Regions from separate parts of the Streptomyces sp. TG1A-8 genome, predicted to be linked through region 1. Evidence: riboswitches for the same ligand, from Rfam matches in the RefSeq annotation. Region 1 holds a riboswitch; each other region holds the start of a gene.
What was found. A riboswitch is a leader RNA that binds a small molecule or an ion and turns the genes downstream of it on or off. The one in region 1 is predicted to bind cyclic di-AMP.
Positions count from the first base shown of each region.

Region 2: linked by a shared signal. The riboswitch ahead of QQY24_RS12945 (transglycosylase SLT domain-containing protein) and the one ahead of QQY24_RS18785 (transglycosylase family protein) in region 1 are both predicted to bind cyclic di-AMP.
Region 3: linked by a shared signal. The riboswitch ahead of QQY24_RS12175 (C40 family peptidase) and the one ahead of QQY24_RS18785 (transglycosylase family protein) in region 1 are both predicted to bind cyclic di-AMP.

Region 1 covers NZ_JASTLB010000001.1:4,275,192-4,285,168, reverse strand. Annotated here, with positions in the region: gene eno (phosphopyruvate hydratase) at 1-1,269, opposite strand, end outside; gene QQY24_RS18785 (transglycosylase family protein) at 1,635-2,381, opposite strand; cyclic di-AMP (ydaO/yuaA leader) riboswitch at 2,386-2,553, opposite strand; gene QQY24_RS18780 (transglycosylase family protein) at 2,736-3,815, opposite strand; gene QQY24_RS18775 (cytochrome P450) at 4,063-5,343, opposite strand; gene QQY24_RS18770 (nucleoside triphosphate pyrophosphohydrolase) at 5,548-6,561, opposite strand; gene QQY24_RS18765 (SurA N-terminal domain-containing protein) at 6,683-7,330, opposite strand; gene QQY24_RS18760 (serine/threonine-protein kinase) at 7,668-9,161, opposite strand; gene QQY24_RS18755 (hypothetical protein) at 9,200-9,877, opposite strand.
Region 2 covers NZ_JASTLB010000001.1:3,014,996-3,024,972, forward strand. Annotated here, with positions in the region: gene QQY24_RS12910 (VOC family protein) at 1-360, shown strand, start outside; gene QQY24_RS12915 (hypothetical protein) at 380-1,546, opposite strand; partial or broken gene QQY24_RS12920 (flavodoxin family protein) at 1,743-2,321, shown strand; gene QQY24_RS12925 (ABC transporter permease) at 2,337-3,254, opposite strand; gene QQY24_RS12930 (ABC transporter ATP-binding protein) at 3,241-4,263, opposite strand; gene QQY24_RS12935 (DUF2092 domain-containing protein) at 4,298-5,506, opposite strand; partial or broken gene QQY24_RS12940 (polyprenyl synthetase family protein) at 5,756-6,765, opposite strand; cyclic di-AMP (ydaO/yuaA leader) riboswitch at 7,280-7,462, shown strand; gene QQY24_RS12945 (transglycosylase SLT domain-containing protein) at 7,466-7,954, shown strand; gene QQY24_RS12950 (HAD family hydrolase) at 7,988-8,800, opposite strand; gene fahA (fumarylacetoacetase) at 9,138-9,977, shown strand, end outside.
Region 3 covers NZ_JASTLB010000001.1:2,865,782-2,875,758, reverse strand. Annotated here, with positions in the region: gene QQY24_RS12185 (hypothetical protein) at 295-648, shown strand; gene QQY24_RS12180 (hypothetical protein) at 626-1,630, opposite strand; gene QQY24_RS12175 (C40 family peptidase) at 1,730-2,647, opposite strand; cyclic di-AMP (ydaO/yuaA leader) riboswitch at 2,656-2,826, opposite strand; partial or broken gene pcrA (DNA helicase PcrA) at 3,087-5,566, shown strand; gene QQY24_RS12165 (M23 family metallopeptidase) at 5,626-7,137, opposite strand; gene QQY24_RS12160 (triacylglycerol lipase) at 7,394-8,242, opposite strand; gene QQY24_RS12155 (cobalamin B12-binding domain-containing protein) at 8,467-8,889, shown strand; gene QQY24_RS12150 (DUF5691 domain-containing protein) at 8,989-9,977, opposite strand, start outside.

The DNA.
Region 1 (9,977 bases):
GCGCGGGAAGGCGCTGCGGCCGGCGTACACCGCCGCGTCGTCGAGGATCTCCTCGATGCGCAGCAGCTGGTTGTACTTGGCGACGCGCTCGGAGCGGGCCGGGGCGCCGGTCTTGATCTGGCCGCAGTTGGTGGCGACGGCCAGGTCGGCGATGGTGACGTCCTCGGTCTCGCCGGAGCGGTGGGACATCATGCACTTGTAGCCGCTGCGCTGGGCCAGCTCCACGGCGTCCAGGGTCTCGGTCAGCGAGCCGATCTGGTTGACCTTGACCAGCAGGGCGTTGGCGGCGCCCTCCTCGATGCCCTTGGCGAGGCGCTCGGGGTTGGTGACGAACAGGTCGTCGCCGACCAGCTGGACCTTGTCGCCGAGCCTGGCGGTGATGGTCTTCCAGCCGTCCCAGTCGTCCTCGAACAGCGGGTCCTCGATGGAGACCAGCGGGTACGCCTCGACCAGCTCGGCGTAGTACTCGGTCATCTCCTCGGCGGTGCGGTTCCTGCCCTCGAAGACGTAGGAGCCGTCCTTGTAGAACTCGGACGCGGCGACGTCCAGGGCGAGCGCGATCTGCTCGCCGGGGGTGTAGCCGGCCTCCTTGACGGCCTCGAGGATGAGGTCGAGGGCCTCGCGGTTGGAGCCGAGGTTGGGGGCGAAGCCGCCCTCGTCGCCGAGGCCGGTGGACAGGCCCTTGCTCTTCAGCACCTTCTTGAGGGTGTGGTAGACCTCGGCGCCCCAGCGCAGGGCCTCGGAGAAGGACTCCGCGCCGATCGGGGCGATCATGAACTCCTGGATGTCCACGTTGGAGTCGGCGTGCGAGCCGCCGTTCAGGATGTTCATCATCGGCACCGGCAGCAGGTGCGCGTTCGGGCCGCCCAGGTAGCGGAACAGCGGCAGGTCGCTGGCCTCGGAGGCGGCGTGGGCGACGGCGAGGGAGACGCCCAGGATCGCGTTGGCGCCGAGGGAGCCCTTGTTGTCGGTGGCGTCCAGGTCGAACATGGCCTGGTCGATCAGGCGCTGCTCGGTGGCGTCGTAGCCGACCAGCTCGGGGCCGATCTGCTCGATGACGGCCAGGACGGCCTTCTCGACGCCCTTGCCCTGGTAGCGGTTGGAGTCACCGTCGCGGAGCTCGATGGCCTCGAAGGCACCGGTGGAGGCGCCGGAGGGGACGGCGGCACGACCCGTGCTGCCGTCGTCGAGGCCGACCTCGACCTCGACCGTGGGGTTGCCTCGGGAGTCCAGGATTTCCCGGGCTACGACGACGTCGATGGACGGCACGAGCATCTCCTTCGTGGATGTGACGCTGGTTGTGCGGGGCTGGTGTGCCTTGCGACTAGAGCCTAACCGTCCCGGGGGCGTCGGCCGGCGACCGACCGTCCCGTGGACATGCCGACGGTACCTTTTGTTTTGGCCCGAAACAAAGGGGTGCCCGGAAGGACCGGAGAAGTCGGGACGGGCCGGAGGCGGGGAAGGGGGAGCCCGGGGCGGGCGCGGCGCGCGGGGGGCGGGCGGAAAAAGCCCCGCCCCGGCGCGTCCGGGAAGGACGCGCCGGGGCGGGAGGCCGGCGGGGCGGGGCCCTCACGAGGGGTTCGGCGTGCGGACCCGTGCCGCGGGGGCGGTGAGGCCGCCGTGGGCGCCGGATGTCACTTCAGGTGCAGCTGCTGGCCCGGGTAGATGAGGTTGGCGTCCTCGACGATGCCCTTGTTCAGCTCGAACAGCTTCTTCCAGCCGCCCGCGACGCCGCGCTTCTGGGCGATGGTGCTGAGGGTGTCGCCCGCGACGACCTTGTACTCGCCGTCGCCCTTCTTGACCTTCTCGCCGGTCGGGGTGGTGACGGTCCTGCTCGCGGCCGGACGCTCCGCGGAGCGGGAGGCGGCCTGCTGGTCGCCGGAGCGGGCGGCGGTGCTGCCACCGCTGTTCGACGTGGAGCCGCCCGAGGTGCCCGCCGAGCTGCCGGAGGTGCCCGCCGAGCTGCCGGTCGGGGCGGAGTTGCCGGTCGGGGCGGAACCGCCGTAGGCGGCGCCGGACAGGCCCGTGCCGCAGACCGGCCAGGCACCCTTGCCCTGCGCGGCGAGGACCTTCTCGGCGACGGCGATCTGCTGCGCCTTGGAGGCCCTGTCGGCGGTGGCGGCGTACTGCGTGCCGCCGTAGGCGGCCCAGGTGGAGGCGGAGAACTGCAGGCCGCCGTAGTAGCCGTTGCCGGTGTTGATGGACCAGTTGCCGCCGGACTCGCACCGGGCGACCGTGTCCCACTCGGAGGCGGTGGCGGCGGAGGCGTTGCCGGCCGCCATCAGCGGGGCGGCGACGGCGGCGCCGGTGACACCGGCGAGCGCGACGGCGCGGACGGCCTTGGACGGACGGCGGTGCTTGCCCTTGCCGGAAAACAGCATGGATGGATCCCCTCACCGACGCCTGCGAGGTGAGCTGTCGGGTTCGGGCCGGTTGAGTTGCCCGGCCACCCTCCTGCGGGAGGGTGGCTTTACCCCTAGCCGGGTCCGGCCGAACTGCCGGTCCTGGCGCTTACCTTGGGTCCCCCGCTCCTGCCTGCGGCGCATGACGCGACGACTGTTCCCGGGCGACCGCTGGCAGGATTCGGCGTTGCGGTCGCCGGGGCCCGTGGTGACGAGCGATCACGACCGTAGACACGGGACCGGCGAAATTTCAAAGACGATCAGGGCTTCTGAGACTCATCCCACACTTTCGCCAAAACGGACATGGGTCGCGAAACGGGACGTCAACTCCCGCTACTTTCCGCCTGTTTCCGCCCTTACTTCCAGGGTCTGACCGGCGGAGATGTGGTTCGGGTCGGCGCCGACGGCCTTCTCGTTCGCGGCGTAGAGCGCGTGCCATCCGCCGTCGAGGCCGAGGGAGTCGGCGATGGAGGCGAGGGTGTCACCCCGCCGGACCGTGTAGGTGTCCGCACCCCGGGAGGCGTGACGGCCGGAGGGCGCGGCACTTTGACCGTTTGTCACTTTTTCGTCCGCACTGCCGCCGCGGTGGCGTCCGCCATTGTCGAGGGAGCCGGTGTCGAGGGAGCCGGTGTCGACCAGGCTCCAGGAACCGCCGCTCTGCCAGGAATCGTCCGGATCGCCGGTCGCGGAGCCGGTGGTGGTGGGGCCACCGCTCCCCCCGCCCTCCGGTCCGGCGGATGCGGACGTGTCCGACTTGGCGGCATCGCCGGCCCCGTCCGCTTTGCCTGCCTTGCCGGTCTCGTGGCCGTCCGTCCCCGAACGCGAACCCGGGGCCGGGGCCGGGGTGTCGGCCGCGCCCGAGGAGGGGCCGGAGCCGGCCGAGGGCGTCGCGTCCGGTGGGCCGGACGGGTCCGATCCGCCGGCGGGGCCCGGGGAGTCGGTGGGCCCGGCGGAGTCGCCGGACCCGGGCGCGTCGTCCGTGCCCGGGTCCGCCGCGCCGGAGCCGTCGACGCCGGTGTCGACGTCCACGGAGCCCGAGTCGGAGGTCAGCCCGGAGAGCAGGGCGCAGGTCGCCCAGGGCGTGGTGCCCCGGTCGGCCAGGATCTTCTCGGCGACGGCGATCTGCTGCGAGCGGCTGGCCTGGTCGGCGCTGGAGGCGTACCGGGTGCCGCCGTGGGCCTCCCAGTCCTCCTGGGAGATCTGCAGGCCGCCGTAGTAGCCGTTGCCCGTGTCGGCGCTCCAGGAGCCGCCGCTTTCGCACTCGGCGACCTTGTCCCACGTGGTGCCGTCGGCCGCGCTGGCGCTCGCGGCGCCGAGGAGCGGGATGGCGATGGCCGAGCCGGTCACTCCGGCCGCGACGAGGAGGGCCGGAGCCTGGCGGGGGCGACGGTGACGGCCGTTCCCGGAGAGCATGCGGAAGCCTTTCGTGCGACAGCGGGGTCCGCGCGGCGGATGGGGCTCGGCGCCGCGCTGAGGGGTGAACGTATCGGCAGGCGATCACTTGTCACAAGTTCATGCCGCACAGATCACATGAAGATCACGAAGTTGAATACCTGTCACCTTCGCGCGGGGGACGTGAGGTTCGGGTCTGCCGTGCAGGTGGGGGACGGTGCGTTCACGGGTCGGGCGGGCTCGGTGGCGGTGGGCTCAGGCGGTGGGCTCAGGTGCTCGGCGTGAACTCCACGGGGAGTGTGCGCAGGCCGCGCATGATGAGTCCGCCGCGCCAGCGCAGTTCGGCCGGGTCCGCCGCGAGCCGCAGGTCGGGCAGGCGGGTCAGGAGGGTGGCGAGCGCGGTCTGGCCCTCCAGCCGGGCGAGCGGGGCGCCGAGGCAGTAGTGGATGCCGTGGCCGTAGCCGAGGTGCTGGTTGTCGCGCCGGGCGAGGTCCAGCACGTCCGGGTCCGCGAACCGCTCCGGGTCCCGGTCGGCGGCGGCGAGGACGACGAGCACCGGGTCCCCGGCGGCGATGTCCTGTCCGCCGAGGGTGAGCGGCCGGGTGGCGAACCGCCAGGTGGCCAGCTCCACCGGGCCGTCGTAGCGGAGCAGTTCCTCCACGCCGGTCTCCAGCAGGTCCCGGTCGCCCGCGGCCAGGGACCGCTGCAGCCGGTGGCGCTGCCCGGGGTGGGTGAGCAGGGCGTAGGTGCCGTTGCCGATGAGGTTGACGGTGGTCTCGAAACCGGCGAAGAGGAGGATGAAGGCCATGGCGGCGGCCTCGTTCTCGGTGAGGTGCTCGCCGTGGTCGGAGGCGCGGATGAGGCCGGAGATCAGGTCCTCGCCCGGGGTGGGCTCGGCGGGCAGCGCCGCCCGCTTGCGGTGGATGAGGTCGGCGAGGTAGCCCCGCATCCTCTTGACCGACCGCGCGACCCCGCCGCGCGGTCCTCCCCCGTGCCGGATCATCATGCCCGCCCAGTCCCGGAAGTCGTCCTGGTCCTCGCGCGGGACGCCGAGCAGGTCGCAGACGGCGTGGATGGGGAGCGGGAAGGCGAACTCGTGGATGAGGTCGGCGGAGCCGGTCCGCGCGAACCGGTCGATGAGCAGATCGGTCAGCTCCTGCACGCGGGGCGCGAACTCGGCGACCCGGCGGGGCGTGAACGCCTTGCTCACCAGCCGGCGCAGGCGGGTGTGGTCCGGCGGGTCGATGTTCAGCAGGTGCGTCATCAGCTCGGCCTTGCGCTCGCCGGGGATGCCGGTCCTGCCCCTGGCGTGCGCGGGCTCGTCGTGGTGCGCGGGGTCCTTGCTCAGCCGCTGGTCGGCGAGGGCCTGCCGGGCGTCGCCGTACCGGGTGACCAGCCATGCCTCGACCCCGCTGGGCAGCCGCGTCCGGTGCACCGGGGCGTGCTCCCTCAGCCAGGCGTAGGCGGGGTAGGGGTTGGCGGCGAACTCCCAGGTGAACAGGGCGGGGGCGGAGTCGTCGGCCGTCGGGGGGTGGGGCTGGTCGGTCACCCCCCGACGGTATCGGGCCCGCCGCGGCGCGCCTCACGGGGACCGGGGCCGGCGGACACCGCGCTCCGGCGCTCCGGGGCGTCCCGCACCGTGGCTGTGCGGGACGCCCCGCGTTCCGTTGCGGTCCGCCGCGCCCTTCGAGGAGTCGGCCGGCTCCGTGTCGCGGTGCCGCTCCCGCCGCTCCGCCGCGGTGCCCCTCCTTAACTACTGCGCGGCCGCCGTGCCGTCCTTTCCTTCCGCCTCCACCGCCCGTATCGCGTCCCGGTAGACCCGGGCCGCCGCCCGCAGGGCCGCCTCCGGGTCCACACCCTCCGCCTCGGCCCGCGCCGCCAGGGCCAGCAGTTCGTAGCCGATGCCCTCGCCCCGCGGGAGCGGGACGTCCAGGCCGGCCGTGCGGGCGCGGAAGGCGAGCTTGGCGGTGAGGGCGAGTCCGGGCTGGCCGAGGGGGACGCCTTCGGTGACCGAGCCGCGCCGCTTCTCCTCGGCCTTGGTCCGCAGCCAGTGCTCCTTGACGTCCTCCGGCGTCTCGGCCCTCTCGTCGCCGAAGACGTGCGGGTGGCGGTGGACCAGCTTGGCGACGATGCCGCCGGCCACGTCGTCGACGGAGAACGGCGCCTCAGGGTCCTCCTCGGCGATGCGGGAGTGGAAGACGACCTGGAGCAGGACGTCGCCCAGCTCCTCCCGCAGTTCGTCGCGGTCGCCGGCCTCGATCGCCTCGACGAGTTCGTACGCCTCCTCGATGCCGTACTTCGCCAGTCCCCGGTGGGTCTGCCGGGATGACCAGGGGCACTCGGCACGGATGCGGTCCATGACCTGGACCAGGTCCAGGAGGCGGGCGCCGGGCAGGTCGTAGGAGGCCGGCAGCAGTTCCAGATCCGGCATCCGCACGCGGCCGGAGCCGGCCAGGCGGGCCAGGCCGTCGGTGAGGGCGGGCTCGCCCTCACCCGTGGCCACGACCACCACCGTGCGCCCGCCCGCGCAGGCGTCGACCAGCTCCCGCGCGGTGGGCGACGCCTCGCGGACGGCGGCCCCGGCCTCCCGCAGATACGGCAGCTGCGGATGCGCGCCGTCCGCGCACAGCACGGCGTCGGCCGCGCGCAGCGCCTGCCAGGCGGGCCAGGACAGCAGGCCGGGTGCGACGCGGTGGCTGGTGGTGAGCAGGACGATGCGGCCGGGACCGGCCTCGGGGACGGCGGCTTCGGGGCTGGTTGCGTTCACCGTCCGAACGTAACCCACGGCGCGGACGGACGGGATCGGTTGTCCACAGGGGCGGGGATGCCGTATGACCGTATGACCGGCACCGTGCCAGCCTGCCCCCGCCCTGCCCGCGGCCCGTCCGCTACGCCGGCTGCTGCGCTCCCGTCGCCGTGACCTCCCGCACCCACGGTGTCTTCGCGTCCACGCGGCTGCTCTTCTGCACGTCCCAGGAGCCGTAGCGCGGGTTCAGGTCGACGTGGAGTTCGCCGGAGGCCTTGGACAGGGCCTTCCAGAACGCGGGCTGGGTGGTGTCGGTGCCGAGCTTCGTGGCGAGCTTCTGCGCCTCCAGCTGGAGGCGCAGGTTGTCCTCCAGGCGCCCGGGTGCGATGCCGTACTTCTGCAGCCAGGCCGTCTCCAGCCCCTTGGCGCCGCCGGCCTGCTGCTCCAGACCGGTGCGCATCTGCTGGACCTCCTTGCGGGTGACCGTGACGCCCTCGTCGCGCGCGGCGCGGTGCAGCACCCGGTCCAGGACCATGTTGTGCAGGGTGTCGCGGGTCAGGCTGCCGGTGGAGGCGAGGACCTGCTGGTACTGGGTGTCGTCGGCCACCGCGGCCCGCTGCGCCCGGCGCACCTCGTTCACCCGGTTCTCCAGCTCGGAGACCGTAATCCGCTGGCCGCCGACGACGGCCGCGGCGCCGGGGTGCGCGTCGTTCCCGCAGGCGGTGAGGAGGGGGGCCGCTGCGGCGATCGCGGCGGTGAGGACGAACGCGGTGCTACGGCGGCGGTGCAAGGGGACCTCCTGAGGAGATTGTGCGGCGGTGCACAAAGTCTTGCGATGATCGATGGTAGGCAGCGGCCCGGCTCTGGCCAACCCATTCGACCAACGATTCAGCACGACTTCGGGCACCGCCGCGTCACCCCGGCGACGACGGCCGCGCCGGCCACCGCCCACGTGACGTGCCCGCGCTTCCCGGACCACCGGTGTCCGGCCGTGGACCCCGCCCCTGGTCCGTCCTGCCCGGCGGAACGAGGCGCAACGTGTCCGGCGTGTGTCCGCCGCCGGGGAACTCCGGCCGCCAGGGCCACGGGAACGGCCCGGTGAACGCCAAGGACCCGGCGCCACGGCCCTAGCCGCGCACCTGCCCCAGCCAGTGCAGGGTGCGGCGGACCTCCTCGGCCAGCGGGTGGCCGGGGCCGTGCAGGCGCTCGACGTCCATCACCAGGCGCGCGAGCGTGTCGTGCGCGGCCGGCCGGTCACCGAGGGCGAGCAGCAGGTGGCCGATGCGGCGGCGCACGTCGTGGGCGAGCTGCGGGTCACCGGAGACGTACTGGTTCTCGTAGTACGGCAGCAGCGCCCGGTACTCGGCGAGCGCCGCCGCCGGTTCGCCGAGCTGCTCCAGGCACTGGGCGGCCTCGTAGCGGTGGCGCAGGGACTGCGGGTCGGCCTGGCCGGCCTCGGCGGCGCGCTCGTCGGCGAGGCGGCGCAGTTCGGGCAGTGCGCGCCGGTACTGGCCGTCGTCCAGGAGGGTCGCCGCGTACTGCTTGCGCAGGGTGCGCACGACCGGGGAGTGCTCGCCGTGCCGGTCGGCCGCGACCGGCAGGATCGCGCCGAGGATGTCCACGGCCTGGGTGATCCGGCCCTCCCCGAGCAGCCGCTTGACCTCGTCCACGGCCGCGGCGACGTCGGGCTTGCCGGCCCCGGGCGGCACCGGCGCGACCGGGGCGGGCTGCGGCGCGGGGGTCCGGGCGCGGTCCGGCCAGGGGGCGTGCGGGCGCAGGAAGGGGCGCGTGGGGTCCAGGGGGGCACCCGTGGGCATGCCGCGCGCGGGCAGCAGCAGCGCCAGGTGCTCGTACACCTCCTGCGCGGAGGCCGGACGGTGCTGCGGGTCCTTGGCGAGCAGGCGCAGCACCAGCCCTTCGAGGGCCTCGGGCACCTCGGGGCGGACGCGGCGCACGGGCAGCGGCGGTTCGTACAGGTGCCGGTGCAGCACGCCGAGCGCCGTGGAACCGGCGAACGGCACGTCACCGCTGAGCAGTTCGTGCAGCAGGACACCGAGCGCGTACAGGTCGGTGTACGGGCCGACGGCGCCGCCCATCGCCTGCTCGGGCGCCATGTAGGCGGGCGAGCCGATGGGGGATCCGGTGTGGGTGAGCCGGGTGGTGTCGGAGTCCATCACGGAGGCCACGCCCAGGTCGAGGACGGTGAGGGTGCCGTCCTGCTTCACCATGACGTTGCGCGGCTTGAGGTCGCGGTGGACGATCGGCACGGCGTGCACGGCGCTCAGCACGGCGCACAGTTGAGCGGCGACCGCGACCGCCCACTGCCACGGGTACGGGTCGTGCTCGGCGAGGTGGTCGGAGAGGTCGGCGCCGTCGACGTACTGCATGACGAGGAACAGCTCCTCGCCCTCGCTGCCCGCGTCGTGCACCGTGACCAGGCCGGGGTGGTCGACCTGGGCGGTCACCCGGCACTCGCGCACGAAGCGGCGGCGCAGTTCGTCCGCCTCCTGCCCGGCCACCTTGTCCGGGCGCAGCAGCTTCACCGCCACCCGCCGGTCGAGCCGCTGGTCGTACGCCGTCCAGACCTGGCCCATGCCGCCCTGGCCGATGAGCGTGGACAGCTCGTAACGGGCGGCGACGACACGTCCCGTCGCCACGCTCACCTTCCGCCCTCGTGACCGGCGTCCCGCCTGCCGTCGTGCTGCCCGTCCCGGTGGCCCTCGTGCTTGCGCAGGTAGTCGCTCAGCTCGTCCAGTTCGGCCCGCACCTGGTCGATGCGGGCGGGCGCGGGACGCTGCGGCGGGGCGGTCAGCGGCGGCCGGGGGACGGGGGTGTGCGCCATCGGGGGCCGGGCGTGCGGGGGCGGGGTGTGCGGGGCCGGGGGCACGGGGACGGCCGGGCCCGTGTGCGCGCTCCGTACGGCCGGTGCGGCGAACGCGGCCGCGTGGCCCGGGTAGCCGTACGCCGCCGGTCCGGGTGCCGCGTGGGCCCGCTGCCGCTGCCCGAAGTGGCGGACGTCCACCACCAGGTAGTACACGCCCGCCGCCACCAGGGTGCCGAGCAGCAGGAACAGGCCCAGGTAGCCACCGGGGGTGTGGATCTCCTCACCGGATTCGCTGCCCAGCAGCACGATGCTGAGGACGTCGGCCGCCAGCACCGCCACGAACAGGCCCCAGTCCAGCGACCTGCGCGTGACGACGGCCAGCCGCAGCAGCATCACCCAGGTCAGGAAGCCGATGCTGCAGACCCCGACCGCCACAAACAGCACGCGCAGGAAGACCAGCACCGCGGTGTGCGGCGGCTGCTTCACCGGCGGTGCGTAGCCGTGGCCTCGCATGGTTGCTCCTGATGCCTGGAATGGGCGTGCGTGTCCGCCCGGCGTGCTCCCGGTCGGGCGGCACCGCCCGCACGGTGGTCGCATCGAGCATATGGCCCGG
Region 2 (9,977 bases), 1.3 Mb from region 1:
GACAACAGCGCCCTCGTCGAGCGGCTGCTGTCGCTGGGCGCGCTGCCCGGCGGGGCCGCCGTCGAGTACCGCGGCCGTCCCGCCTTCCGCGACCTGATCGCCGTGCGGCACCCCGACGACCCGTACGACCCGCGGACCGGGACCGGGCTGGGGCGACGGCTGCTGTTCCAGCGCGTCCCGGAGGCGAAGACCGTCAAGAACCGCCTCCACCTCGACCTGCACCCCGGCGACGGGCGGCGCGCGGAGGAGGTGGCCCGGCTGGAGGGGCTGGGCGCGCGCGTGCTGCGCGAGGTGGCGGAGCCCGCCGGCGCGTGGGTGGTGCTGGCGGACCCGGAGGGCAACGAGTTCTGCGTGCAGTAGCCGGCCGGAGCGGACCGGATCAGGCCCGTGCGGCCTTCGCGGCCCGGTCGGCCAGGCGGACCATGCGGGCACGGGCCGACTCCAGGGGCCGCGGGTCGCCGGCCGCGGGACCCGGCTGCGCCGCGAGGTCCGCCCACAGGCCGATCAGGTCGCGGCCCAGCCGCAGGCCCTCCTCCGGGTCGCGCACCGCGCGCCAGGCCGTGGCCGCGCCCTGCACGTTGCCGTACGCCGCCTCCGCGTCCCCGGTCTGCCGGCGCAGGCGCGCCAGGTCCAGGCAGAGGTGGCAGGCGCGGACCGGGTCGCCCGCCAGGTAGGTGATGTAGGCGGCCAGTTCCCGCAGGTGCAGCACGTCGGGGTGGCGGGCGCCCAGCACGGCGGAGGCATCCGGCACCGTGCGGGCGGCCAGTTCCGCCGCCGCCCGCGGACGGCCGGCCCGCACGGCCTCGTTGATCCGCGCCATCGGCCCGGTGAGCAGTTCGGCCCCCTCCGCGGTCCCGGTCACGGGTTCGTCCCCCAGCACCTCCTCGGCCAGCGCGTCGAAACCGCGGGGCGGGGCGGGCGCGGAGGCGGGCGTCGGCTCGAAGACGGGTATGAGGTCAGGGGCGGAGGTGCTTCCGGGGGCGGGGGCGCCTTCCGGGACGGGGCCCGGGGCGCCTTCCGGGACGGGGCCCGGGGCGCCTTCCGGGACGGGGCCCGGGCGGGGGACGCCCCCGGTGGCGGGTGCGTGTGCGGGAGCGGCAACGGGGTGCCGGGCGGCCTCGGGGGTGAGGCCGGCGTCGGGGGCGAGGCCGGCCTCGGGCCACGGGACCCGCTCGGGCGGGGAGCCGGCGTCGGGCCACCGGGTGGGCCCGGGCGTCGCGGCGGGCCGCCTGGGGGGCTCGGGTTCGGCGGCGGGCTGCCGGGTGGGCCGGCCCACCAGCCGGCTGGAGCCGTCCGCCGCGACCTCCAGCGGGACGACGCAGCCGGCGCGGTCGTCGTGGATCATGGCGCGTATCGGGGCGCCGAGGCTGATGGCCAGGCGCTGGAGGTGGTTCAGCACGGCCTGCCGCACCTCCTCGCCGGGCGCCGCCACGACCGCCGTCCCGTCCACCGCGGCGCCGCCCGCGCCGGTCACCCGGACGTGCACCGCCGCCGGGTGTGCCGCGGGCTGCCGCGCCCGCTTCTTGTCGAAGCTGAGTCGAGCCATCGGTCCCCTCACTCCCCCGCCGCCGCGATCCGGTCGTCCGCGTCCCTGTACCCCAGTGTGTCGGCCCGGCCGGGCTCCCGCGTCACCGCGGCGTCACAGCCTCGCACCAGCCCTCACCCTTGAGGGTTAATCGTTGCGTGTGCACATAATGCACGTGTCAGTATTCGCGGTACGTCACCGCTCACTCCGGGGGCCCATGAGCCGTCGCTTCCTCTTCGTCCTGGGCAGCGCCCGCACCGGGGGCAACACCGAACTGCTGGCCCGCAGGGCCGCCGAGCGACTGCCCGCCGGCGTCGGGCAGGAGTGGATCCGCCTCGCCGAACTGCCGCCGCCCGACTTCGTGGACGTGCGGCACGACGGCGACCACGCACGGCCGCCCGCGGACGGCGCCGCCGGGCTGCTGCTGGACGCCACGCTCGCGGCCACGGACATCGTGATCGCCTCCCCGCTGTACTGGTACGCGGTGTCCGGCCCGACCAAGCGGTACCTGGACCACTGGTCGGGCTGGCTGCGCGTCCCGGACGTCGATTTCAGGGGCACCCTGGCCGGGCGCACGCTGTGGGGCGCCACCGCGCTCGCGGACCGGAACCCGGCGGTCGCCGGCCCCCTCGTCGGCACGCTCCGGCACTCGGCCGCCTACCCGGGCATGCGCTTCGGCGGGGTGCTGCTGGGCAACGGCAGCGCGCCCGGCGACCTCCTGCAGGACACCGACGCGCTGGCGCGCGTGAAGACGTTCTTCGCGCGGGACGCGCCCCTCGCGCGTTTCCCGCACGAGACCGCCGCCCGCCCCCTACGCGCTGACGTCCTTCGTCGTGAACCGCGCCCAGGCGGCCGAGCCGAACACGGCCGCGTACAGCGCCTGCAGGCCGAGGTTCTTCACCAGGTCGTCCCAGTAGACGGGGTCGCGCATGAGGTCGGCGAAGGACAGCCAGTAGTGGGGGAAGAGGTACGGCCGCAGCGCGTGCAGCTGGGGGATCTGGTCGAGGATCTGGACGGTGATGAGCAGGCCGACGGTGGCCGCCATCGCCGCGATGCCGCTGTTGGTCAGGGTGGACACGAACAGGCCGAGGGCGGCGACGCCCACCAGTGAGGCGGCGACCACCAGGGCGATCAGCAGGGCCCGCAGGAGTCCGTCGGCGAAGCCGATGCGCGTGCCGGAGATGGTCGTCAGGTCTCCCAGCGGGAACAGCAGCGCCCCGACGGCCAGCGCGGAGACGGTGACGACCAGGGTGGCCAGCAGGCAGAAGGCCAGGACCGTCGCGTACTTGGTGAGCAGCAGGCGGGTGCGGCCGGCGGGCGCGACCAGCAGGTAGCGCAGGGTGCCGGCGCCCGCCTCGCCCGCGACGGCGTCGCCCGCGACGACGCCGACGGCCATCGGCAGGAAGAACGGCAGGGTCGCGGCCAGTGCCGTGAACACCAGGAACAGGCCGTTGTTGGTGATCTGCCCGATGAACGCCGGGCCTTCGCCGCCGCCCGGTCCCGCCGGCGAACCGTCCCGCGTCTCGATCCGGACGGCGACGCCCACCAGCACCAGCACCGCGGCCAGCACCCCGAGGAGGGCGAGCGTGCGCCAGCGGCGGACGGTGGTGACCAGCTCGTTGCGCAGCAGCCCCAGGGTCCACAGGGGACCGGGCCGGCGGGCGGTCGGTGCCGGCGGACGGCCGGACGGCGAAGTCCCGGCGGCCGGTGGCGTCTCAGCCCGCGACATCGAAGCCCTCCCCCGTCAGTGCCACGAACGCGTCCTCCAGGGAGGCCCGTTCGAGGGTGAAGCCCCGGACCCGGACGCCCGCCGCGACCAGGGCCGCGTTCACGTCGGCGAGGTCCCGCCCGGGCGGTTCGCCGGTCACCCGGTCGCCGTCGACGGTGACGTCCGCGGCGCCCTGTTCCTTGAGCACCCGGGCCGCCTCGCCGGCGTCCGGGGTGGTCACCGCCAGCCGGCCGCGCGCGCCGGCCGCCAGGTCGGCCACCGCGCCCTGCGTGATCAGTCTGCCCCGGGCCATCACGGCCGCGTGGGTGCACACCTGCTCGATCTCGTCGAGGAGGTGGGAGGAGAGGAAGACGGTCGTGCCGTCGCAGGCCAGTTCCCGGACCAGGCCGCGGATCTCCCGCATGCCCTGCGGGTCCAGGCCGTTGGTGGGCTCGTCCAGGACGAGCAGGCTGCGCGGCCGGAGCAGCGCGGCGGCCAGCCCGAGGCGCTGCTTCATGCCGAGCGAGTACGCCCGCGCCTTCTTCCCGGCGGCCGCCGTGAGGCCCACCCGGTCCAGCGCGGCGGCGACGCGGGCGCGCCGGGTGCGCGGGTCGGCGGTCGGGTCGGCGGCGTCGTAGCGCAGCAGGTTGTCCCGGCCGGAGAGGAAGCCGTAGGGGGCGGGGCCCTCGATGAGCGCGCCGACCCGCGGGAGGACGGTGCGGGCGGACCGGGGCATGGGCCGGCCCAGGACGCGGGCCGCGCCGGAAGTCGGCTCGATCAGGCCCATCAGCATGCGGATGGTCGTGGCCTTGCCGGAACCGTTGGGACCGAGGAAGCCGAAGACGCTGCCCGCCGGGACGGTCAGGTCGAGACCGTCCACGGCGAGCTGTCCGCCGCGGTAGCGCTTGGTGAGGCCGCGCGTGGCGATGACGGGTGCCGGCGCGTCCCCCGGGTCCCGCTCCGCGGGGTTCCCCGGGTTCCGCTCCGCGGGGTTCCCCGGGTTCCGCCCGGTGTCCGGCACTCCGTCCATCGGCCTGCCCTCGATCCGTCGTGCCCGCGAAGGGTCAGTTCCCTTCGTTCGCCGCCTTGACCAGTGTCTCCTTGGTCACCGCACCGGCGTACACCGTGCCGTCGTCGGTGATCAGGGCGTTGACCAGCCGGGTGGAGAAGACGGTGCCCTTGCCGAACTTCCCCGAGACCTGGTCGCCGAGCGAGCCGAGGAAGCCGCCGAGGTCGCCGCCCCGGGAGCCGGTGGGCAGGCCGCCCCCGGCACCGGTGTCGAAGGTGGCGACGGAGGTCCAGCCCTTGCCGAGGACGTCGAGCCCGTCCAGTCCCCCGACGAACTCCCCGCCGGACGCGGAGCCGCGCCCGGACGCCTTGCCGTCCGTGCCGTGCCCGCCCTCCCCCTCGGTGACCTTCGCGCCCCGGGGCGGGGTGAAGTCGAAGGTGGAGGCGGCCGGCCGGGCGAAGGAGACCTGGGTGAAGCCCGCGTCGAGCACGGCGGCGCCGCCGCCCGCCGGGGTCAGCGTGAACTTCAGCGGCAGGCCCGTCCTCGCGTCCACGGCGATGCTGATCGCGCCGACCGTGCTGCCGGACTGCCGGGGCTTGATCAGCAGCTTGTACGCGTCGCGTCCGGCGACGTGCGCGGTGCCGTCGACGGTCACGGACGTGGTGGCGTCGACCGACTTCAGCGCCTCGCCGGCGAAGTCCTCCGGGGTGGCCGGCGGCTCGGCGCCGCGCTTCGCGCCAAAGCCGGCGGCGGCGTGGTAGACCTCGTTGCTCTTGCTGTCGTAGCCCCACACGTCCTTGCCGTCGTGGACGAGGCTGTACTCGGCGCCGCGCTCCAGCAGCGAGACCTTCTGGCGGTCCGGGCCGTCGGCGGCCACGTGCAGGGTGTGCGTGCCGGAGGCCAGCTCGGTGAGCTTGGCCCGCGGGTCCGCAAAGGAGCCGTCGCCGCCCCGGGCCGCCCCGGAGGCCAGGCCGCTCCCCAGGCCGCCGAGGTCCGGCAGGCCGAGATCGGTGTCGATCTTCACCGTGCCGGACAGCCGCTGCACGTCCGACGCGGCGATCTTCCGGATCAGCTGCTGCGCGGTGATCGACGGCAGGTCGGGGTCGCCCGAGTCGGCGAGCGCCGGCACCAGGCCGATCGTGGCCGCCGCCACCCCCACCACCGCCACGGGGACGACGTACCGGGCGGCCCTGCGGCGTCCGGGGCGCAGGTCCTCGTCGTGCCGTGCGGTGCCCGTTGCGTCACCGGATTCGTACGGTGCCATGTGTTGCCCTACCTCCGTCGTCGGCGGCGGCTGCCCTCACTCTGGTCCACTTGAGCCGCCATTCTCACCCGAATCGGTGAGGAGTGGTGATTTCCGTGGTTTCCATCTCACCAAACCGGCCGTGAGAAAGCGTCAGACCTCGGAGCCAACTCCGCGTACGCCTGGGGTATGACACCCGGCGGCCGCGCCTCCCCCGACCCGTAGGGGTCGGGCGGGACGGCACCGTCCGGCCGGTGTCCGGGCGCTGGCTCAGCCGGCACGGTGGACCACCGCGTCGCACAGTTCGAGCAGCGCCGCCTTGGCGTCGCACTCCGGCAGCGGGGCCAGCGCGGACCGCGCCTCCTCCGCGTAGCGGACGGTGTCCCGGCGGGCCTGCTCCAGCGCGGGGTGGGCGCGCAGCGCGACCAGCGCCTCGGTGTGCCGGCCGTCGTCGCTGAGGTCGGAGTCGAGCAGTTCGCACAGGGCGAGGTCCTCGGGCAGCCCCAGCCGGGCCGCGCGTTCGCGCAGCCGGAGCACGGGCAGCGTCGGGATGCCCTCGCGCAGGTCGGTCCCGGGGGTCTTGCCGGACTCGTGCGAGTCGGAGGCGATGTCGAGGACGTCGTCCGCGAGCTGGAAGGCGACCCCGAGCCGTTCGCCGTACTGGGTGAGGACGTCGACGACCGTCTCGCGGGCGCCGGACATCATCGCGCCGAACCGGCACGACACCGCCACCAGGGAGCCGGTCTTGCCGCCGAGCACGTCCAGGTAGTGCTCGACCGGGTCACGGCCGTCCGAGGGGCCCGCGGTCTCCAGGATCTGCCCGGTGACCAGCCGCTCGAACGCCAGGGCCTGCACCCGCACGGCCTCGGGGCCGAGGTCGGCGAGGATCTGGGAGGCGCGGGCGAACAGGAAGTCCCCGGTGAGGACGGCGACGGAGTTGCCCCAGCGTGTGTTGGCGCTCTCCACGCCGCGCCGCACGGACGCCTCGTCCATGACGTCGTCGTGGTACAGGGTGGCCAGGTGGGTCAGCTCCACGACGACGGCGGACGGCACGACACCCGGCGCGTACGGGTCGCCGAACTGCGCGGCGAGCATCACGAGCAGTGGCCGGAACCGCTTCCCCCGGCCCGCACGAGGTGCTGCGCGGCCTCCGTGATGAACGGGACCTCGCTCTTGGTGGCCTCGAGCAGGCCTTCCTCGACAGCCGTCAATCCGGCCTGGACATCGGCTTCGAGGGCCTGGTCCCGCACGCTCAGCCCGAACGGCCCGACGACGGTCACGAGGGGTCTCCTGTCTGCTGGTGTCTGCTGGCGGTTACACGGTTTGTCGATAGGTCGCTGCCTTCACTCAACTCAGCGTATCCGGTCCCGTTTCGATCACCGATAGCGCCCACCGGTCCAGCCCGGGCGGTATCGGTCGTGACCGTTATATTTCCGATCGGGTGATATGAGGACATATCTTTCCGCCCTATTCCCCGCCCGTACGGAGGGGTCGGATCCGGCCAGTCCTTCCGTTCCGGTGGGCCGCAATCACAAATCACCCATATCCGATTTGGCATAATTCGCCATTTCGTGAAGTGGGTCACGTGCGGGCCGTGGCGCACCGATCGCCCCTCACGGCCCCTTCGCCTTGCCGCGACGGCCAGTTGGGGCACGGCGACCGCAAAGGATCAAGTGCCCCATATCCCCCGGACCGGTGTCGACCGGCATGTTCCGTGAATCCGGTGCTTGTTCCCGACATGTGCTCTCGCATACGTTCCCGCCCTGTCAGGCGGACGCCGAATCCTGCCGCGCCTGGCACCACCCGTCGAGAACCCATTCGTACGGCAGGAGCGGGGGACCCAGGCAAGCCGCCGGACCGGACGCACACGCCGTCCCGGGACGGCTCGGGGTGAAGCCGCGCGGCCACGGCCGCGCGGCCGGGCACCTCCCCGCCCGAACCCGACAGCTCACCTCGCAGGCGACGGAGAGGAACATCCCCATGTCTGCTGCCCCCCGGTACCGCCGCGTCCGCACCAACCGCCTCGTCCGCCGGATCGCCGTCCTCGGCGCCGGTGCCGCCGTCCTCACGCTCCCGCTCGTCGGCGCGGCCGACGCCTCCGCGGCCACCACCACGGCCGCCGCGGCCGCCACCACCCCCGCCGGGTACCCGAACAACCTCGACGGCTGGATCCGCGAGTCGCTCGCGATCATGGCCCAGCGCGGCATCCCGGGCACCTACAACGGCATCTACCGCAACGTCATGCGCGAGTCCTCGGGCAACCCGCTCGCCGTCAACGGCTGGGACTCCAACGCCGCCGCGGGCACCCCGTCCAAGGGACTGCTGCAGGTCATCGACCCGACCTTCGCCGCCTACCACGTGCCCGGCACCGCGTTCGACCCCTACGACCCGGTCGCCAACATCACCGCGGCCTGCAACTACGCGGCCGCGCGCTACGGGTCGATCGACAACGTGTACGGCGCGTACTGACCGGCGCCCCCGGCGGGCCCGCCGCCGTCCCGGTCAACCGGCCGGGAACAGCCTCTCGAGGACGACGGCGACGCCGTCGTCCTCGTTCGAGGCGGTGACCTCGTCCGCGACGGCCTTCAGCTCGGGATGGGCGCCGGCCATGGCCACGCCGTACCCGGCCCAGCCGAACATGGGGATGTCGTTGGGCATGTCCCCGAAGGCGAGGGCCCGCCCGGCGGCGACGCCCAGGTGGTCCGCCGCCAGCGCCAGGCCGGTCGCCTTGGTGACACCGCTCGGCTGCAGCTCCACGGTCCCCGGCCCCGACATGGTGACCGTCGCCAGCGGACCCACCGCCGAGCGGGCGGCCGCCGCCAGCTCGTCGTCGGTCAGCGCGGGGTGGCGCAGCAACACCTTGCTGATGGGCTCGCGCCACAGGTCCTCGCGCCGGCCGACCCGGACGGCGGGCAGGGCCGGGTGGGGCATCAGGTACCCGGGTTCGATCAGGGTGCGCCCCTCCACGCCGTCCTGGTCGACGGCCGCGTACACCTGGCCCACCTCGGCCTCGATCTTGCCGAGCGCGGTCTCGGCCGACTCCCGGTCCAGCCCGACCGACCACAGCAGACGGCCGGCGCCGGCGTCGTAGACCTGCGCCCCCTGCGCGCACACCGCGAGCCCCGTGCAGCCGAGGTCGGCCAGCAGGGGCCGCACCCGGGGGGCCGGGCGGCCCGTCACCACCAGGTGCCGGGCGCCGGCCCGCGCCGCCCGCGCGAGCGCGGCCAGCGACCGGTCGGAGACCGTGTCGTCGCCGCGCAGCAGCGTCCCGTCCAGGTCGGTGGCGATCAGGGTGAATGCGGGAAGTGCGGCCATGATCAGAGAATACGGACGCGCCGCCCCGCCGACTCATCCCGCGGCACGCGCCGGATCCCGGCGGCGGCCCCCGCACCGCGGGCCGGGACCCGGCGGCGGCCCCGGCCGTGCCCTCGCACGTCCTCGCACGCTTCCGCACGCCCTCGCACGTCCTCCAAGGACGCCGGCCGGAACGGGCGCCCGGGCAGGGCCGCTCGGGGGCGTCGCGGACCCCGTGGACATCGCCCGCTCACCCCGGACGGCACTGCGTGGGACGTGCGGCACACCCGTAACGTGTGGCGCAACCACATGGAACGCAGTGCCATGCATGGCCCGGATGAGAGTGAGGCAGCACCCCATGCCCCCCTTCGACGTCCCCGAGGGCGACCCCTTCGGTCCGCACAACCTCCCCTACGGCGTGTTCTCGCCCGCCGGCAACACCGGGCGCAGGGTCGGCGTCCGGCTCGGCAACCACGTCCTGGACGCGGGCGCCGCGGCCGCCGCACTCGGCTCGCCGTACGCCTCCCTGCTCGCCCGGCCCACCCTCACCCGGCTGCTGGCCGCCGGCCGCACGGCCTGGTCGGACGTGCGGCGCGCCCTGACCGCGTGGGTCACGGTGCCCGCGCACCGCGAGACCATCGAGCCACTCTTCCACCCGCTGTCGCAGGTCACCCTGCACCTGCCGTTCGAGGTGGCCGACTACGTCGACTTCTACGCCTCCGAGAACCACGCCCGCAACGTCGGCCGGATCTTCCGTCCGCACGCCGAGGACTCGCTGACCCCGAACTGGAAGCACCTGCCGATCGGCTACCACGGGCGCGCCGGCACGGTGGTGGTGTCCGGCACGGACGTCATACGGCCGTCCGGGCAGCGCAAGGGCCCGGACGACCCGGCGCCCGTCTTCGGCCCGTCGGTCCGGCTGGACATCGAGGCCGAGGTCGGCTTCGTGGTGGGCGTGCCCTCCGCGCCGGGCAGGCCGGTCGCCCTCGGCGACTTCGAGGAGCACGTCTTCGGGCTCTGCCTGCTGAACGACTGGTCGGCGCGGGACATCCAGTCCTGGGAGTACGTCCCCCTCGGCCCGTTCCTCGGCAAGTCCTTCGCCACGTCGGTGTCGGCGTGGATCACCCCGCTGGACGCGCTGGAGCACGCGCGCGTGGCGCCTCCCGAGCGCACCCACCCGCTGCTGCCCTACCTGGAC
Region 3 (9,977 bases), 1.4 Mb from region 1:
CCCTGGTCAGGACGGTGATCAGGAGCCGGTCACCCGGGTGAGGACGCTAGGGCCAACGGTGACGGCTTGGTAACGCACTGTGCGGAACTGCCCATGACGGGCGGAGTCGTGACCGGCCGTGGTCGGTTCACCGATCTCCCATGACCGCCTTCACGCAGCGTGGTGATCGAAGTGGGGCAAGCGGGACGCGCGGGAGCCCTGGGGTGCTATGGAACACACGCGGGCGCGACCGGCGGGCGCCTCGGCCGGGCCCGGTGACGGGAAGCCGGGAGGCCCCTGATTAGGCTCCGGCCCATGGACGTACTCATCCATCTCTTCGTCGGCCTGCACATCATCGGCATCGCCGCGCTGCTCGGCGGTTTCCTCACCCAGATGAAGGCGATGGGCCGGGGCACGGCCCGCTTCGTCCCCGCCATGCTGCACGGCGCGTTCACCATGCTGGCCACCGGCGTGGTCCTGGTCGGTCTCAACGAGGCCGACGACCACCACGTCAACACCGTCAAGATCGGCCTCAAGCTGGCCCTGCTGATCGTCGTCCTGGGGCTGGTCTACGTGAAGCGCGACGAGGAGGACGTGGACAAGGGGCTCTTCGGGCTGGTCGGCCTGCTGACCACGGCGAACATCTTCATCGCCGTGCTGTGGACGTGACGCCCGGCGCCCCCCTGCCGCCCTGGCCGGCCCCCGCGCGGGCCGCGCGCACCGCGGCGACGACGGCCACCAGCCACGCCGCCACCGCCACCCACACCAGCGCCCGCCCCGGCCCCGTCAGCCAGGGCGCGTCCACGGCGGCCGCGACGGACAGCACCGCCGCCGCGGTCGCCCCCGTCGCGAACACCGTCGCCCACCGCCGCACGTCGTGGCGCAGCCGGGGCAGCGCCACCTCGGCGGCCAGCAGGACGAGGTAGCAGGCCAGGTCCAGGACGAGCAGCGTGATGGTCATGTCGCGCAGTGTGCCGCGGTCGTCGTCGTTCCACAGGGGCAGGCGCGCGCTGTCGGCCAGGAGCAGTTCGGCCCCCGCCAGCGCCGAGATGCCGAGCGCCCCGCCGGCGAACCAGTGGTCCCCGGCCCCGTGCAGCACCTGGCGCGGCTCGAAGCGCGTCAGGGCGAGGCCGTAGAACACCAGGCCCAGCCAGAACAGCGCCAGCGCGGCGTGCGCGAGCCACGCCAGTGCCTCGCTCGCGGCCAGGACGGCCGCCAGCACCGCGAGCCCCTGTGCGGCCACACAGCACAGGAACACCGTCCCGGGCATGCGCCGCCCCCGGTTCCGTGGGGCGAGCAGGAGCAGCACGGGCCAGAGCAGCGCCGCCAGCGCCAGCAGCGCCTCCGCCGGGGTCTGCCGGCCGAGCGCCGAGATCCGGGTGCCGAGCACCGCCGTGGCGGCGACGGCGGTGAGCGCACCCGGGCCGCGCGCCTGCGCCGCCCACCGGTGCCGCTGTCCCACCAGCCGTACGGCGAACCCGGCACCGAGCCCCGCCCAGACGACGCAGGCGACCCCCAGGAGGATCCGGGACGGCGTCTCGTCACCGCTCATGTGCAGGCCCACCGACACGATGCCGGTCGCCATCACCGCGGTCCCGGCCGCCGGCCGGCGCCGGGCCCACCACGCACGCAGACCTGAGATGCCGGGCATGCGCCCGATGGTAGGGAGCCGCGCGGTCCGTCCGGGGGAGGGCACGCGCGCGGGGGCCCGAACAGCGCACCGCGCGCGGGACGGCGGGCGCGGGACGGGTCAGGCCGGTCGCACGACGCTGTGGACGGGCGTTTCGCCGCCGTGGTGGACCGGTTCCTCGCAGACGTACGCGCCGGGCCCCGGTGCGTGGACCATCATGCCCCCGCCCAGGTAGAGACCGACGTGGTGCGCGCCGCCGAAGAAGACCAGGTCACCGGGTCGCGCCTCGGCGACCGTGACCGCCGTGCCCGCGCGGGCCTGGCCGGCCGCGGTGCGCGGCAGGGCCACGCCGGCGGCCTTCCAGGCGGCCTGGGTGAGGCCGGAGCAGTCGTAGGAACCGGGCCCGGCGGCACCCCAGACGTACGGTTTGCCGATCTGTGCGCGGGCGAAGGCGACGGCCTTGCCGGCCGGGAGGTCGGTCGGGAGGTCGGCCGGGGCGGCGGACGGCGTGATGCCGCGGGCGGACCGGCCCGGCGGCGGTGCCGTGCCCCGGGCCGCCTCCCGGGCGAGCAGTGCGCGCGCGGACGCCAGCTTTCGCTGGGCGGCGGCCTTGGCCGTCTTCGGACCGTTCGGCGCCTCGGCCGGCGCCACGACGGGTGTCGCACGGGTCCTGGCGGTCTCCTGGCGCCTGCGCACGGTCGAGGCCAGCCGGTCCATCACCCGGCTCTGGTCGAAGTAGTCCCGCGGGCCGTCCGGGAGCCGGACCCCCTCGCGCGGGACGTCGGCGCGCTCGCGCGGCCGGCCGGTCCGCGCCCCGGCCGCCTCCTGCGGTTCGGCCGCCGACTCGGCCCGCCGGTAGAAGTCCTCGATCTTCCTCTCGATCTCCTCCCGGCTCGGCCGGCCGTCGGGAGCGGGCGCCGCCTCGGCCGCGTGCGACAGCACGGCCACGGAGGTGAAGGCGGCGGTGGCCAGGGCGGGGCTGGTGCGGACGACTGCTCCGCGCGTCCCGCCGGGGCGCGGCTTGCGGTGCGACGCCAAGGGAGGCGACTCCTTCCATGTGCCGCCTACCGGGTTAGCTGTCGGGTTCGGGCGGGTGGTTCGGAAGGGTTGCCCTACGGCGTCGTCCCGGGTGGGAGTCGGCCGATTCACCCCAGGATCGGTGGGTCCCCGGCTCCGGTCGCCGCACAGGGGCGCACCGGACTCGGCGGAGGCCGCGCGGCCCGGCGACGTTCGCCGGAAGGGGTCGTGCGACCTGAGGGAAACTTAGCCAACTCGTGTGACTCCTGTGAAGGTTGGCGCACGAAATGTCCGATACATTTTCGTGACCTGTGAGCGGGCGGGCCTCCGCGACGGGACGCCCGCGCAGCGTGAGCGGCGGACCGGTGCGTGCCGAAGCGGTCATCGCCGCCCCGGGGGACCGGTCGTGCCCCCGGGGCGGCGACCGGTTGTCCGCGGGGCGCCCTAGACTCGGAGAGCGATGAGCAGCCTCTTTGACGACAGCTTCCTGGCGGACCTCCGAGCCCCTCGCGGGCACGAGGAGGAGCCCCCGCCGCCGCCCGAGGACGATCACGTTCCGGAGTCGCTTCCGGACGACCTGTTCGGCGGGAAGTTCGACGTGCCGCCGGAGCGGGACACCCACTACCGCGACGGCGCCCCGCGCCCCGCGATCGACGCCGCCGCCCTCCTGGAGGGGCTGAACGAGAACCAGCGCGCCGCGGTCGTCCACGCCGGCTCCCCCTGCTCATCGTCGCCGGCGCCGGCTCCGGCAAGACCCGCGTGCTCACCCACCGCATCGCCCACCTGCTCGCCGAGCGGCACGTGCACCCGGGCCAGGTCCTCGCGATCACCTTCACCAACAAGGCCGCGGGCGAGATGAAGGAGCGCGTCGAGCAGCTCGTCGGCCCGCGCGCGCACGCGATGTGGGTCATGACCTTCCACAGCGCGTGCGTGCGCATCCTGCGCCGGGAGTCCAGGAAGCTCGGGTTCACCTCCTCGTTCTCGATCTACGACGCCGCCGACAGCAAGCGCCTGATGGCCCTGGTCTGCCGCGACCTGGAGCTCGACCCCAAGCGCTACCCGCCCAAGTCCTTCAGCGCCAAGATCAGCAACCTGAAGAACGAGCTGATCGACGAGGAGGACTTCGCCGCCCGGGCCACCGACGGCTTCGAGAAGGCCCTCGCCCAGGCCTACGCGCTGTACCAGTCACGCCTGCGCGAGGCGAACGCGCTCGACTTCGACGACCTGATCATGACGACGGTCAACCTGCTGCGCGCCTTCCCGGACGTCGCCGAGCACTACCGCCGCCGCTTCCGGCACGTCCTGGTGGACGAGTACCAGGACACCAACCACGCCCAGTACGCACTCGTGCGCGAACTGGTCGGCACCGGCGAGCACGCCGGGGACGCCCCGCCCCACGCGGACGACCTCCCGCCCGCCGAGCTGTGCGTGGTCGGTGACGCGGACCAGTCGATCTACGCCTTCCGGGGCGCGACGATCCGTAACATCCTCCAGTTCGAGGAGGACTACCCGGACGCGACGACGATCCTGCTGGAGCAGAACTACCGCTCCACGCAGACCATCCTGTCCGCCGCCAACGCGGTCATCGAGCGCAACGAGTCCCGCCGCCCGAAGAACCTGTGGACCAACGCCGGCCAGGGCGCGCGCATCACCGGTTACGTGGCGGACACCGAGCACGACGAGGCGCAGTTCGTCGCGGACGAGATAGACCGCCTGGTCGACGCGGGCCGGGCCAAGGCCGGCGACGTCGCCGTCTTCTACCGCACCAACGCCCAGTCCCGCGTCTTCGAAGAGGTCTTCATCCGCGTCGGCCTGCCCTACAAGGTCGTCGGCGGCGTCCGCTTCTACGAGCGCAAGGAGGTCCGGGACGTCCTGGCCTACCTGCGCGTCCTCGCCAACCCCGAGGACTCGGTGCCGCTGCGCCGCATCCTCAACGTCCCCAAGCGGGGCATCGGCGAGCGCGCCGAGGCGATGGTCGACGCCCTCGCCCAGCGGGAGAGGATCAGCTTCCCGCAGGCGCTGAAGCGCGTGGACGAGGCGTACGGCATGGCCGCGCGGTCCACCAACGCGGTCAAGCGGTTCAACACGCTGATGGAGGACCTGCGTACGATCGTGGAGTCCGGCGCCGGACCCGCGACCGTCCTCGAAGCGGTGCTCGAACGCACCGGTTACCTGGCCGAACTGCAGGCCTCCACCGACCCGCAGGACGAGACCCGCATCGAGAACCTGCAGGAACTGGCGGCTGTGGCCCTGGAGTTCGAGCAGGAGCGCGGCGAGGGCGAGCAGGGGACGCTGGCCGACTTCCTGGAGCAGGTCGCCCTGGTCGCCGACTCCGACCAGATCCCGGACGAGGAGGACGGCAGCGGCGTCATCACGCTGATGACCCTGCACACCGCCAAGGGCCTGGAGTTCCCGGTCGTCTTCCTGACCGGCATGGAGGACGGCGTCTTCCCGCACATGCGGGCCCTCGGCCAGACCAAGGAACTGGAGGAGGAGCGGCGCCTGGCCTACGTCGGCATCACGCGCGCCCGGGAGCGGCTGTACCTCACGCGCTCCACGCTGCGCAGTGCCTGGGGCCAGCCGTCGTACAACCCGCCCTCCCGCTTCCTGGAGGAGATCCCGCCCGCCCATGTGGACTGGAAGCGGACGGGGGCGACCGCGCCGATGCCCTCCGGTCCCGCCGCCGGGGTCGCGGCCTCGCTGTCCTCGACCCGCTCCCGCTCCGCGGTCTCGGGCGCGTCCGGGTTCGCCACCCGGCGCGCGGGGGAGAAGCCGGTGGTCGCCCTGGCCGTCGGGGACCGCGTCACCCACGACCAGTTCGGACTCGGCACGGTCGTCGCGGTGAAGGGCACGGGTGCGAACGCGGAGGCGACGGTCGACTTCGGCGACGACAAGCCCAAGCGGCTGCTGCTGCGGTACGCGCCGGTGGAGAAGCTGTAGGCACGGGTGGGTCCCGCCGTCCGGGCGGGACCCCCACCCCACCCGGTGCGCGACGGGTCTCAGGAAGGATCCAGGCCGTGGCTGCGCAGCCAGGGCAGCGGGTCTATGGCCGATCCGCCCGCCGGGCGCACCTCGAAGTGCAGGTGCGGGCCCGTGGAGTTGCCGGAGTTGCCGGAGTAGGCGATCGGCTCGCCGGCCTTGACGATCGTCCCGGAGGGTACCCGGTAGTTGGACAGGTGGCAGTACCAGGTCTGCGTGCCGTCCTTCGCCGTCACGATCATCATGTTGCCGTAGGCGCTGTTCCACTTCGTGGTGACGGTGCCGTCGGTGGCGGCCATGACCGTGGTGCCGTAGGAGACCGGGAAGTCGATGCCCGTGTGCACGGACATCCAGTTCACCCCGGCCTGCCCGAAGTAGGCGCTGAGCCCGTGCTGCGCGACCGGCAGCGCGAACTTCGGTCGCAGCCGCTCCTTGAGCGCGGCCTCCGCGGCGGCCTTCTTCTTCTCCAGCTCCTGCTGCACCTCGAGGTCGATGCGTTCCTGCGTACGGCTGGCCCGGTCGGCGAAGTCGTCGGCGCCGGCGGAGAGCGTCCTGAGCTGGGTGTCCAACTGGCTGTTGGCCACGGACGGCTGCACCGCGTGCGCGTCCGACGCGGAGGCGGTGGTCTCCTGGGCGCCGTCGGTCAGGGCGCCGACGGAGGCGGCGGCGATTCCGGCGACCCCCATCACACAGGCCGAGGGCACGGCGATGGTCAGCAGCGCGGAGCGCTTGGGAGGCGTGCGGCGCCGGGACCGTGCCGCCCCGCGCGAGCCGACGCGGGCGGCCGGGACCGGGACGCCCTCCTCCTGCCCGTCGAGCAACTCCGGTACGACGGGCAGCTCGCCGGTGGCGGCCGGCCCGCTTTCCCCGTCGGGCGTTTCGGAGGAGGTGTCGAAGGGGCCGAAGGGCGCGCCCTCGTGCGGCACCTGCTCGAAGACGCTCGTCGCCGACTCGTCCCCGACCTGCTCGAGCGTGGCCGTGGTCTGCTGGTCGAACGGCTCGGCGTGCTGTTCGTGCGCCACGGCCGCGCCGTCGGTGTTCCACTGCGTGGCGTCGTAGGCGCCCGTGTCGAGGGTCTGGGTGCCCCACTCCCACTGCTGGGTGGGGTCGGCGCCGGCGTCGCCGGGCTGGAGCCAGGCGTTCGCGTCCCACTGGCCGGTGGTGTCGTTCCCGGTGGTCTGTGCGGGGATCGTCCAGGCGGTGGTGTCGTACCCGCCGGTGGCGTAGGAGGTGTGGTGTTGGGCCGCGTACGGGTCGGGGTGCGGGCTCCGGTCGGTGTCGGTCCGCCACTGCCCGGTGTCGTACGCGCCGGTGTGCTGCGTGCCGCCCGGGAGGTCGCCGAAGAGCGGGTCGGTCTCGAAGGTCCCGGTGCCGGTGTCACCGGCCGGGAAACGGGTGGCGTCGTAGCCGCCGTACGTGGTGAGGTCGTCCTGCGGGGTTTCCCGTGCCCCGTACGGCGCGTAGTGCGCGTCGGAGGCGTCGGAAGCCGGGGCCGGGGTGGTCATGGTCCCCGACGGGTGACGATCGTTCACCAACTTCTCTTTCGCCTCGACAACAGGGGCTGCCAGAGCAGTGCGGCGACTGTACCCGGCGGTATGCGGGCGCGACAATCTTCGGCTGGTTTCACGTTGGCCTGAAACGGGCATTCGGCCGTGTTCCGGGGGGTGGCGGGCGCGAGTTCGGCTTTGTGTTCGATGATTGCCCGACAACAGGTGACCGTGAGTCACCTGTGCGCGGACCGTGCCGTGGCCCCGCGGTCGCTCCCGGTCCGCCGCCCGGGTGCTCCCCTCAGGCCACCGTCAGCCCGTCGGCGAGCCGGTCCCCGGTGTGCTCGCAGTCCAGGGCCTCCCGGATCCCGGCGGCCACGGCGGGGTGGACGGGCAGGGCCAGGTGCCCGATGCCGGTCACCCGGATGTTGTGCGCGTCCAGATCGGGGTGCTCGACGCAGGCCGCCTCCAGCGGCTCCATCACGGAGTCCAGATCGCTCCAGAAACCGACGAACCGGGTGCGGCAGCCGGGCGCCGGGCGGGCCAGCTCCTCGATCACCTCGGAGCCGGGCCGCATCTGCCGCACGATCGGATGGGCGTTGGCCAGCGGCACCGCCCGGGTTCCGCAGTGCGGGGTGCCCAGGGTGACGAGGGTGCGCACCCGCAGGTCACCGCCCAGGCGTTGCACGTAGTAGCGCGCGATCAGCCCGCCCAGGCTGTGTCCCACGATGTCGACCTCGCGGCTGCCGGTGCGTGCGCAGATCTCCTCGACGTGCCGGCCCAGCAGTTCCGCCGCGGTGCGGATGTCGCAGGTCAGCGGGGAATAGTTCAGCGACTCGATCCGCTGGCGGCCGTGTCGGGCCAGGGTGCGGCGCAGCAGGACGAAGACCGAGCGGTTGTCGATGAAGCCGTGCAGCAGGACGACCGGCGGGCCGGACCGGTCGGGGAGTCTGGTGGTGCCGTCCGGCGCCGGGGGATCGGGGCAGGGGCGCTCCTGGATGAGGCCGGTCGGGTACAGCAGCACGTGCCCCGCCAGGATCGCGGCCTCCAGTGCGGTGGCCTTCACCAGGGCCATCGACAGGGAAGCCAGCCTTCCGGGCCACAGCCGCCGGTAGAGCGGCAGGGAGGGAAGAACCCCGGTGACCTTCATGGGCGACCTCCCGTCGGCACGCGGGAGGGCGGCTCGGCCCCCCGTGTGCCTTTGTGTCCCACCGTGTGATTTCCCCCTCGCTGCGCACCGTGAAACCGCCGCTTGCGGGATGCTGGCGATAACGTTCGTTCACTTCGCGACGGGTGACGCAACGCGCCGGATGTGCGGTACTTGTCGGTACGGACGGAAGCGGTCGCTTCCGTAGTCGGTTGATGGAGGCAGTGATGGGTGTGGCAGCCGGTCCGATCCGCGTGGTGGTGGCCAAGCCGGGGCTCGACGGCCACGATCGCGGGGCCAAGGTCATCGCGCGGGCGCTGCGCGACGCCGGTATGGAGGTCATCTACACCGGACTCCACCAGACGCCGGAACAGATCGTCGACACGGCCATCCAGGAGGACGCCGACGCGATCGGCCTGTCCATCCTCTCCGGCGCCCACAACACCCTCTTCGCCGCCGTCATAGCGCTGCTCAAGGAGCGTGACGCCGAGGACATCCTGGTCTTCGGCGGCGGCATCATCCCCGAGGAGGACATCCCGCCGCTGAAGGAGAAGGGCGTCGCGGAGATCTTCACGCCAGGGGCGACGACCACGTCGATCGTGGAGTGGGTGCGGACGAACGTCCGCCAGCCGGCCGCCTCCGGCGGCTGAGCGGGACGCCGGGCCGGGCCCGGCCGGGGCGCCCGGGGGCCGGCCCCGGATTTCCGGTCCGGCCCCGAGCGGCCACGCCGCCGTGCGCCCGCCACACCGTCATGCGCCGGACGGACCGGCGGAGGCGGACGGCGCCAGCTCCTCGGCCATCGCCGCCCGCAGCCGCAGGGTGGTGACCAGCCGCTGGAACGCCTCCGCCCAGTACCCGCCGGCCCCCGGCGACGCGTCCTCCCGCTCGTCGGGCACCGCCAGCAGGCCCTCCAGCCGTACCGCCTCGGCCGGGTCCAGACAGCGCTCGGCCAGGCCCATGACCCCGCTGAAGCTCCACGGGTAGCTGCCCGCGTCCCGGGCGATGTCGAGCGCGTCCACGACCGCCCGGCCCAGCGGCGGGGCCCAGGGCACCGCGCACACCCCGAGCAGCTGGAACGCTTCCGACAGGCCGTGCGTCGCGATGAACCCGGCCACCCACCCGGCCCGCTCACCGGCCTCCAGCGCGGCCAGCAGCTTCGCCCGCTCCGCCAGCGACACCGCCCCCGGCCCGCCGGCCTCCGGTGCCGACGGCGCGCCCAGCAGGGCCCTCGCCCACGCGGCGTCCTGCTGCCGCACCGCCGCCCGGCACCAGGCGGCGTGCAGCTCCCCCTGCCAGCCGTCCGCCACCGGCAGCGCCACGATCCGCTCCGGCGTCCGTCCCCCGAGCCGCTGCGGCCATGTCCCGAGCGGCGCGGCCTCCACCAGCTGACCCAGCCACCACGACCGCTCCCCCCTGCCCGCGGGGGGTTTGACCGCCACGCCGTCCCGCTCCATGCCGGGGTCGCACTCGGGCGGGGCCTCCACCACGATCACCGGCGAGTCCCCCGTGCGGTCCACGGCCACGCACACGGCGGCCCGGGCCGCCATGCGCGCGGCGAGCGCCGAACCGGGCAGCGCGGACAGCAGCTCCGCCGCCGTCGCCCGGACATTGCGGCTGCGGTCGCCGAGCGCCTGCTCCAGGAACGGCTCGTCCTCGGCGGACAGGCCCGCACGCAGCGAGTCCAGGAACATCAGCCGGTCCTCGGCCCGCTCCGTCGCCCACGTCCGCGCCAGCAGTT